DNA from 3 places in the Streptomyces sp. NPDC088554 genome. Region 2 is predicted to be linked to each of the others. Evidence: riboswitches for the same ligand, from Rfam matches in the RefSeq annotation. Region 2 holds a riboswitch; each other region holds the start of a gene.

Region 1 (3,268 bases), on a different contig from region 2:
CACAGGACAAGCGTGCCATCCCGGACTGACAGTCGGTAGCCAAGGCCGCCTGATCGGGCACTCGTCCGGTCACAGAACGGCCTTGCGCAGCGGTACGGAGGGGTCCGCGGCCGCAAGCTGATCGAGGCGGGCGCCCGCCTCGATCAGCTTGCGGCCCTGTGCCAGGTCCCGGGGGCGGCCGACCGCCAGCAGGGCCACCAGCACCCCGTCCCGCAGCCACACCACGGACCAGGCGGCGTCCCCGGGGTCGCCGCGCCGCACCAGGGTGCCGGCCGCCGTGTGGTGGCCCGCGTACTGCACGAACCGGCCGAACTGCTCCGACCAGAAATACGGCACCGGGTCGTAGACCTGTTCGCTCTCGCCCATGACCTGGGCGGCGACCGTGCGCGGCCCCTGGAGCGCGTTGTCCCAGTGGTGGACGAGCAGCCGCTCGCCGTAGCGCGCGGACGGGAAGGAGGCGCAGTCACCGACCGCGTACACCCCCGGCAGCGAGGTTCGCAGCCGGTCGTCGGCGGTGACGGAGCCGTCCGCGCCCAGCGCGATGCCGGACCCGGCCAGCCAGCCGGTCGCCGGGCGCGCGCCGATGCCCACGACCACCGCGTCGGCGGACAGCCGGGTGCCGTCCGCGAGGAGGACCGCGCCCGGCTCGACACCGGCCACGCGCGCGTGCGTCAGCAGTTCGGCGCCGCTCTCCGCGTACCAGCCCGCCATGGGGGCGGTCACCTCTGCGGGCAGGGCGCCCGCGAGCGGCCGGTCCGCCGCCTCGACGACCGTCACCGCGCACCCCGCCTCCCGGGCGGCCGTGGTGAACTCCGCGCCGATCCAGCCCGCGCCGACGACCACGACGGAGCGCCGCTGTTCGAGGACGGGGCGCAGCCCCTCCGCGTCGTCGAGCGTGCGCAGCGCGTGGACACCGGCCGCGCCCCCGGTGCCCGCGAGCCCGACCGGCTCCGCGCCGGTGGCGATCACCAGGACGTCGTACGGGACGGGCCCGGCGGCGGTGTCGATCTCGCGCTCCGCCGGGCGCAGCCCGGTCGCCTCCAGGCCGAGCCCCAACTCGACGGAGAGCGCGCCGAAGTCGAGGTCGAAGGCCGAGCTGTCCGCCTTGCCCAACAGCAGCGCCTTGGACAGCGGCGGCCGGTCGTAGGGCGGGTGCGGCTCGGCCCCGATCAGGGTGACGGGCCCGTCGTACCCCTTCTCCCGCAGGGCAACTGCGGTCTGCACCCCCGCCATCCCGGCTCCGACGATCACCACACGCGGCTCGCTCATCGGTGCCTCAGCCCGCCGTCGGCACGGAGACCGGCAGCTGCTCCACGACGCTGGTGCCGCTGCCCTCCTGGGACTCCCACCGCCAGCTCTCGGTCAGCCTGACGCGCCCGTCGGGCAGCTCGGAGACCGTGGAGAGGCAGTGCCCCGACGAGGTCGTGCCGTCCTGCTTCAGCTGTACGTAGCGGAAGTCCAGCCGGTCGCCCGCGCGGGTCCCCACCAGATGTCCGCGCACCACGTCACCGCCCTCGTACCGGGCCCGGATCACGCCGTCCCGCTCGTGGTAGACGAAGCGGGTACCGGTGCCCACCTGGCCGGGAGCCTGGTCGGCGACCGGGGAGAGGACGAGTCCGTCCAAGGAACGGGCCATGACGAAGGCTCCCTTACTGCGCGGGCGGCGGAACGTTAGTCTGGCCAGCGACACTACCTCGCGGGAGTCCGGACGCACCGGGCTGAGAGGGAGGCTGACGCGGCCTCCGACCGTACGAACCTGATCCGGGTCATGCCGGCGAAGGGAGGGGCTGGACGCCCATGCAGTCGTCTTCTGCCTGCCATACCGCCCCCGACGTCCTGGTCGTCGGGGGCGGGATCATCGGCCTCGTCACGGCGTGGCGGGCCGCGCAGCGCGGGCTGAGCACCGCCGTCGCGGACCCCGATCCGGGCGGCGGGGCCGCGCGGGTCGCGGCCGGGATGCTCGCCGCCGTCACCGAACTCCACTACGGGGAGCAGACGCTCCTCGGTCTCAACCTGGCCTCCGCCGCGCGCTATCCCGCGTTCGTCGCCGAACTGGAGGCGGCGAGCGGCCTGGACACCGGCTACCGCGCCTGCGGCACCCTCGCCGTCGCCCTCGACACCGACGACCGCGCCGAACTGCGCGACCTGCACGCCCTCCAGCGGCGTTCGGGGCTGGCCTCCGAGTGGCTCACCGGGCGCGAGTGCCGCCGCCTGGAGCCGATGCTCGCGCCCGCCGTGCGCGGCGGGCTGCGGGTCGACGGCGACCACCAGATCGACCCGCGCCGGCTGGCCACGGCCCTGCTGGCCGCCTGCGCGCGCGCCGGGGTCGTCTTCCACCGCGTACGGGCCGACCGGCTCACCGTCGCGGGCGACCGCGCCACCGGAGCCGTGCTCGCCGACGGCCGCGCGCTCACCGCCGGCCAGACCGTGCTGGCGGCGGGCAGTCTCAGCGGCGGGCTCCCCGGCGTACCGCAGGAAGTACTGCCGCCGGTACGGCCCGTGAAGGGCCAGATCCTGCGGCTGACCGTGCCCCGTCCGTACGCGCCCTTCCTGTCCCGGACCGTACGGGCCGTGGTGCGCGGCAGCCATGTCTATCTCGTGCCGCGCGAGAACGGCGAGCTGATCGTCGGCGCCACCAGCGAGGAACTGGGCTGGGACACCACGGTCACCGCGGGCGGCGTGTACCAACTGCTGCGGGACGCGCACGAGCTGGTCCCCGGCATCACCGAACTCCCCCTCACCGAGACCCTGGCGGGGCTGCGCCCCTGCTCCCCCGACAACGCGCCCCTGCTCGGCCCGACCGCCCTGCCGGGGCTCCAGCTGGCCACCGGGCACTATCGCAACGGGGTGCTGCTCACCCCGGTCACCGGCGACGCGCTGGCCACCGCGCTGACCACGGGGGCCCTCCCGGCGGAGGCCCGCGCCTTCAGCCCGCTGCGCTTCGGCGCGCGCCCGACGGCCTCCCCCACGGTTCTCCCGTCCGATTCCGTACGTCAGGAGCAGTCCGCATGACCTCCGGCAGCACCCCCGCACCCGCCACCATGACCACCACCATGACCACCACCGTGACCGTCTCGGTGAACGGCGAGCCACGGGTGCTGGCCGCCCCGGTCACCCTCGACACGGTGGTCGCCGCCCTCACCCCCGCGCCCTCGGGTGTCGCCGCGGCCGTCAACGAGACCGTGGTCCCGCGCACCCGGTGGTCCGGCACGCCGCTCGGCGACGGCGACCGGATCGAGATCCTCACCGCCGTCCAGGGAGGCTGACC
Region 2 (3,268 bases):
CGCCGCGCCGATACCGGAGGTGATGTGGTCGTACGCCGGAGCCACATCGGTCGTCAGCGGGCCGAGCGTGTAGAACGGGGCTTCCTCGCAGATCTCCTGCTGAAGGTCGATGTTCTCCTTGATCTTGTGCATCGGGACATGGCCAGGGCCCTCGATCATCGTCTGCACCCCCAGCCGCTTGGCCGTCGAGTTCAGCTCGCCCAGCGTGCGCAACTCCGCGAACTGCGCCTCGTCGTTGGCGTCCGCGATGGAACCCGGCCGCAGACCGTCGCCCAGGGAGTACGTCACGTCGTAGGCCGCGAGGATCTCGCACAGCTCCTCGAAGTTCTCGTACAGGAACGACTCCTTGTGGTGCGCGAGACACCAGGCGGCCATGATCGATCCGCCGCGCGAGACGATGCCCGTCTTGCGACGGGCCGTCAGCGACACGTACCGCAGCAGTACGCCCGCGTGCACCGTCATGTAGTCGACGCCCTGCTCGGCCTGTTCGATCACCGTGTCCCGATAAATTTCCCAGGTCAGCTCCTCGGCCTTGCCGTCGACCTTTTCGAGCGCCTGATAGAGCGGCACAGTACCGATGGGCACGGGGGAGTTGCGCAGCACCCACTCCCGGGTGGTGTGGATATTGCGGCCGGTGGAGAGGTCCATGACCGTGTCCGCGCCCCAGCGGGTCGCCCAGGTCATCTTCTCCACCTCCGCCTCGATGGAGGAGGTGACCGCGGAGTTGCCGATGTTGGCGTTGACCTTCACCAGGAACCGCTTCCCGATGATCATCGGTTCGGTCTCCGGGTGATTGACGTTCGCCGGCAGTACGGCACGCCCGGCCGCGATCTCCTCGCGTACGACCTCCGGGGGCACGTTCTCGCGGATCGCGACGTACTCCATCTCCGGGGTGATCTCCCCTCGGCGGGCATACGCGAGCTGTGTCACCGGCTGCCCGCCCCTGGACCGCCGCGGCCTGCGCGGACGGCCGGGGAACACCGCGTCGAGGCCCCGCAGATCAGTCGCTCCGCTCCGGAGCAGCCCCCCGCGCGGCGAGGTGTGCTTGAGCCCGTCGTCCTCGGGGCGGACGGGCCTGCCCTCGTACTCCTCGGTGTCGCCGCGCGTGATGATCCAGCTCTCCCGCAGGGGCGCGAGGCCCCGGCGTACCTCGGTGTCGACAGCGGGGTCGGTGTACGGCCCCGACGTGTCGTACAGCGTCACATCCGCGCCCGTGGTGAGGTGCACCCTGCGGACCGGCACCTGGAGATCCGGACGGGAACCCCGGACATATCCCTTGTGCCAGCCGATGGACCTTACGGTCCCGTCCGGATTCCCCGAATCCGAGGCAGGCGTGCGTGTGTCCTGAACGGTCATGAGACCTACTCCCTACGCCGGCATTACCCGGTAACAGGTTCAGCGGTCGGCGCAGCTCAGGCGTCCGGGGAAAAGTCCCGGGACCCCTCGTTCAGCGCCCTCTCAGCCCGGTGCTCCGAGCTCCCGCGTGTGCAAAGGTGCCCCCACGCTAGCGTCATTTCCGGCGTGCTGAACAGAGGGCCCCACCCTTCTTGCGATGATCGGTCGGTGACCTCATCCCAGCAGACTCACGAACCGCACGGCCACTCGCACAGCCACGGCCCCGCCGCACCCGTCTCCCGACACCTCCGCAAGGTGATCGCGGCGGTTCTGATCCCGTTCGCGACCGCGGTGGTCATCGGGCTCGCCGTGCTCTGGCCGGGCGGCGCTCCGGCGCACGAACGCACGGGGGTCGGCTTCGACCGGCAGACCGAGCAGGGCCGGGTGGTGCAGATCGAGCGGGTCGACTGCAAGGACGTGAACGCCTCGCAGATCCCGTCCTCCGGCACCTCGACGCCCCAGGGACGCGAGGCGGCGCGGGGGGAGACCGGGGAGTGCAAGAAGGCGACGGTCGAGGTGACTTCCGGCAAGGAGAAGGGCCGGACCTTCGTCGAGGTCGTCCAGCCGGACGCACCACGGCAGTTTCACGTGAAACAGGGCGTCGTGGTGGCATACGCACCCGACGCGCCCCGTGATCTCCAATACTCGGTGACCGATGTGGACCGCAAGTTCCCCATGGCGCTGCTGGCCGGCATCTTCGCGCTCGCGGTGATCGCGGTGGGACGGATGCGTGGTGTCATGGCGCTGGTCGCGCTCGTCGTCTCGTTCGCCATTCTGACGCTGTTCATCCTGCCCGCGATCCTTCAGGGCTCGAACCCGCTGATCGTGGCGGTGGTCGGGGCCAGCGCGATCATGTTGATCGCCCTCTACGCCTGCCACGGTCTGACGGCCCGCACCTCGGTCGCGGTCCTCGGCACGCTGATCTCCCTGCTGCTGATCGGCCTGCTGGGATCGCTCTTCATCGGCTGGGCGAGCCTGACGGGCAACACGGACGACAACACCGGGCTGATCCACGGCCTCTACCCCGAGATCGATATGAGCGGTCTGCTGCTGGCGGGCGTCATCATCGGATCGCTCGGTGTCCTCGACGATGTGACGGTCACACAGACCTCGGCGGTCTGGGAGCTGCGCCAGGCGGATCCGACGATGGGGCCCCGCGCGCTCTACCGGGCGGGCATCCGAATCGGTCGGGACCACATCGCCTCGGTCGTCAACACGCTCGTGCTCGCCTACGCGGGTGCGGCGCTGCCGCTGCTGCTGCTCTTCTCGATCGCGCAGTCGAGCGTGGGCTCGGTCGCCAACAGCGAGCTGGTGGCGGAGGAGATCGTACGGACCCTGGTGGGTTCGATCGGTCTGGTCGCGTCGGTCCCGGTGACCACCGCGCTGGCGGCCCTGGTGGTCTCGGCCGACCGGCAGACCCCTGGGAACACGGCTCAGCCGACCCCCACGGGCTCCGGACCGGACACAGACGGTCCGGCACCCGCGGGGCGGGAGGAGACCCTCTCCACACCGGTGCCGAGCATCTCGGCACGCACGCTCGGCGGCCGGGGCCGCCGCCGCAAGAAGTAGCCGTACGGTCCCGGAGGGGGCCGGGAGGCCCGAGGCCGTACCACCCGCTGTCGGTACGGCCTCGAAACCACCCGGACGGCCCCGTTCAGCCTGCGTTCTCCTCGGCAAGGATGCGTCCGAGCGCATCCTCCAGATTGCCCTCGAAATCGCTGAGCGTCCGCTCCTGACCGAGCGGCACCAGTCGGTCCGTACGGTCGAGGAAGGCGACCAGCGGTGCGGCGCTGACCCTGAACAGCGCGTGGTCTTCGCCCACTTGAAGCCTCATATGAACATCGGAGAGATCCTCCGGTGTGGTCGGGGAGAT
Region 3 (3,268 bases), on a different contig from region 2:
GGCTCGCGACCGAGCTGCTGCCCGATCTGATGTCGGTGGTACGGCACATCTCGTGCGACGACGACGCCACCCGCAAGACGCTCTGGCGGCTGCACGACGGCACGCTCGTCGAGTCCGTGCTGATGCGCTACCCGGACAGGGTCACGATGTGCATCTCGTCCCAGGCCGGGTGCGGGATGAACTGTCCGTTCTGTGCGACCGGGCAGGCGGGGCTCGACCGGAATCTCTCGACCGCGGAGATCGTGCACCAGATCGTCGACGGGATGCGCGCGCTGCGTGACGGGGAGGTTCCCGGTGGGGCCTCGCGGCTGTCGAACATCGTGTTCATGGGGATGGGTGAGCCCCTCGCCAACTACAAGCGGGTGGTCGGGGCGATCCGTCGGCTGACCGACCCGGAGCCGGACGGGCTCGGGCTCTCGCAGCGGGGGATCACCGTTTCGACGGTCGGTCTGGTCCCGGCGATGCTGCGGTTCGCGGACGAGGGCTTCAAGTGCCGTCTCGCGGTCTCGCTGCACGCGCCCGACGACGAGCTGCGCGACACCCTCGTCCCGGTCAATACGCGCTGGAACGTCCGGGAGGTACTGGACGCCGCCTGGGAGTACGCGGAGAAGTCCGGCCGCCGGATCTCCATCGAGTACGCCCTGATCAGGGACATCAACGACCAGGCATGGCGCGGCGACCGGCTGGGCCGGCTACTGAAGGGGAAGCGGGTGCATGTCAACCTGATCCCGCTCAACCCCACGCCGGGCTCGAAGTGGACGGCGTCGCGCCCCGAGGACGAGAAGAAGTTCGTCGAGGCGATCGCCGCGCACGGGGTGCCCGTGACCGTACGGGACACCCGTGGCCAGGAGATCGACGGAGCGTGCGGGCAGCTGGCGGCTTCGGAGCGCTAGCAGCGGAATCGCCGGGGTAATCTTGGCCGGAAACCGTTAGATTTCCTGAAACATCGCATTTTCAATTTTTCGATACCTGAATACATCGTAATTTCCGACAGGGGAGCGCCACAGCGCTGAGAGTGCGGCATGGTCCGTGAGAGCGGACAACGGTCGCAGACCCTCTGAACCTTGCCCAGGTCATTCTGGGTAGGAAGTTCGGACACCACTCAAGCTGTTGCGCCCTGCCCGGGTTCCGGTCCGTCCGGAGTCCGGGCAGGGCCGCGTCTTCTCCTGGATATCCCAGGAGGAAAACCAGTGAGTATCACCAGCACCACCGCCGGAGTCGGAAGGGCCGCGGCCGCCGCTCTGGCCGCCGCGCTCGGGGTCTCCCTCCTCGCCGCCTGCGGTGGCGACGACGGGGGGAAGGCCGACGGAGGGACCCCGTCCAAGACCGTCACCCTCGTCAGCCATGACTCGTTCAACGCTTCGCCCGCCGTGCTCAAGGAGTTCACCAAGGAGACCGGCTACACGGTCAGGGTGCTGAAGAGCGGGGACGCGGGCGAGGCCCTCAACAAGGAGATCCTGACCAAGGGGTCCCCGCAGGGCGACGTTTTCTTCGGCGTCGACAACACGCTGCTCTCCCGGGCCCTCGGCAACGGCATCTTCACGCCGTACGAGGCGAAGGGGCTCGGGCGGGTCGACACGGCGGCGCGGCCCGACAAGGGTGAGTACCGGGTCACCCCGATCGACACCGGGGATATCTGCATCAACTACGACAAGAAGTATTTCGCGGACAGAAAGTTGGCGCCGCCGCAGTCCTTCGACGATCTGGTCAAGCCCGCCTACAAGAACCTGCTGGTCACCGAGAACGCCGCCACCTCGTCGCCCGGTCTCGGCTTCCTCCTCGGCACCGTCGCGCGGTACGGCGACGACGGCTGGCAGGACTACTGGAAGAAGCTGAAGGCCAACGGCGTCCAGGTCGTCGACGGCTGGGAGCAGGCGTACAACGAGTCCTTCTCGGGCTCCGCGGGCGGCAGGAAGGCCAAGGGGAACCGGCCCCTCGTCGTCTCGTACGCCTCCAGCCCGCCGGCCGAGGTGCTGTACGCCGAGCCGCGGCCGAAGACCGCCCCGACCGGGGTCGCCACCGGCACCTGCTTCCGGCAGACCGAGTTCGCCGGGCTGCTCAAGGGTGCGAAGAACGAGGCCGGGGGCAAGGCCCTGCTGGACTTCCTGATCAGCGGGAAGTTCCAGGCGGACATGCCGCTCAGCATGTTCGTGAACCCCGTGGTCAAGGATGTCGCGCTGCCGAAGCTGTTCACGGAGTTCGGCGCGACCGTCGACAAGCCGGAAACCGTCGCCCCGGCGAAGATCGCCGCCAACCGTGAGCAGTGGATCCAGTCGTGGTCCTCACTCGTAGTGAAGTAGCACGGCAGAAGCCCCCGAGGAAGCCCACGGGGAAGTCCATGAAGGGGCGGGCCGTGCGCGCCACCGCGCTGCGGCTCGCCCTCATGGCCGGGCCCGTCGCCTTCTTCGCGGTCTTCTTCGCCTACCCGGTGGCCGCGATCGTCGGGCGCGGGCTGAAGACCGGCGGCGGCTGGCAGCTCGGCCGGATCGCCGATGTCCTGGGCCGCCGGGACATCCTCGACGTGCTGTGGTTCACCGGCTGGCAGGCGCTCGCCTCCACCGCGCTGACCCTGCTGGTGGCGCTGCCCGGCGCCTATGTCTTCGCGCGCCTGGACTTCCCCGGGAAGCAGCTGCTGCGCGCGGTGGTCACCGTGCCGTTCGTCCTGCCGACCGTTGTCGTCGGTACGGCGTTCCTGGCGCTGCTCGGGCGCGGCGGACTGCTGGACGAGCTGGGGGGCGTACGGCTCGACACCACTGTCTGGGCGATCCTCCTCGCCCATGTCTTCTTCAACTACGCGGTGGTCGTACGTACCGTGGGCGGCCTCTGGGCACAGCTCGACCCGCGCCAGGAGCAGGCCGCGCGGGTGCTCGGCGCGGGACGGTTCACGGCCTGGTGGCGGGTGACGCTGCCCGCGCTCGCGCCCGCCGTGGCGGCGGCGGCGCTGATGGTGTTCCTGTTCACCTTCACCTCCTTCGGCGTCGTACAGATCCTCGGCGGACCCGGCTACTCCACCCTGGAGGTGGAGATCTACCGGCAGACCGCGCAGCTGCTGGACCTGCCGACCGCCGCCGTGCTGACCCTGATCCAGTTCGTGGCCGTCGGCGGGATCCTGGCGGTGCACGCGTGGACCGTACGGAAACGGGAGACCGCGCTGCGGCTGGTGGATCCCGGGCGGACCGCGAGCAGACCGCGCGGCGCCGGGCAGTGGGCGCTGCTGGGCGGGGTTCTCACCACCGTGATCCTGCTGATCGTGCTGCCGCTGGGGGTG

What was found. A riboswitch is a leader RNA that binds a small molecule or an ion and turns the genes downstream of it on or off. The one in region 2 is predicted to bind thiamine pyrophosphate.
Region 1: another riboswitch for thiamine pyrophosphate. It lies ahead of thiO (glycine oxidase ThiO); the one in region 2 lies ahead of thiC (phosphomethylpyrimidine synthase ThiC).
Region 3: another riboswitch for thiamine pyrophosphate. It lies ahead of ACIP8W_RS01660 (thiamine ABC transporter substrate binding subunit); the one in region 2 lies ahead of thiC (phosphomethylpyrimidine synthase ThiC).

What each region holds. Positions count from the first base shown of each region.
Region 1 covers NZ_JBIVMF010000009.1:235,592-238,859, reverse strand. Annotated here, with positions in the region: gene ACIP8W_RS13830 (Rv2175c family DNA-binding protein) at 1-3, opposite strand, end outside; gene ACIP8W_RS13825 (NAD(P)/FAD-dependent oxidoreductase) at 70-1,269, opposite strand; gene ACIP8W_RS13820 (hypothetical protein) at 1,277-1,636, opposite strand; TPP riboswitch at 1,687-1,800, shown strand; gene thiO (glycine oxidase ThiO) at 1,798-3,012, shown strand; gene thiS (sulfur carrier protein ThiS) at 3,042-3,266, shown strand.
Region 2 covers NZ_JBIVMF010000038.1:39,646-42,913, reverse strand. Annotated here, with positions in the region: gene thiC (phosphomethylpyrimidine synthase ThiC) at 1-1,356, opposite strand, end outside; TPP riboswitch at 1,349-1,493, opposite strand; gene ACIP8W_RS29405 (YibE/F family protein) at 1,564-2,964, shown strand; gene ACIP8W_RS29400 (SsgA family sporulation/cell division regulator) at 3,050-3,268, opposite strand, start outside.
Region 3 covers NZ_JBIVMF010000001.1:400,186-403,453, forward strand. Annotated here, with positions in the region: gene rlmN (23S rRNA (adenine(2503)-C(2))-methyltransferase RlmN) at 1-893, shown strand, start outside; TPP riboswitch at 983-1,107, shown strand; gene ACIP8W_RS01660 (thiamine ABC transporter substrate binding subunit) at 1,191-2,300, shown strand; gene ACIP8W_RS01665 (ABC transporter permease) at 2,384-3,268, shown strand, end outside.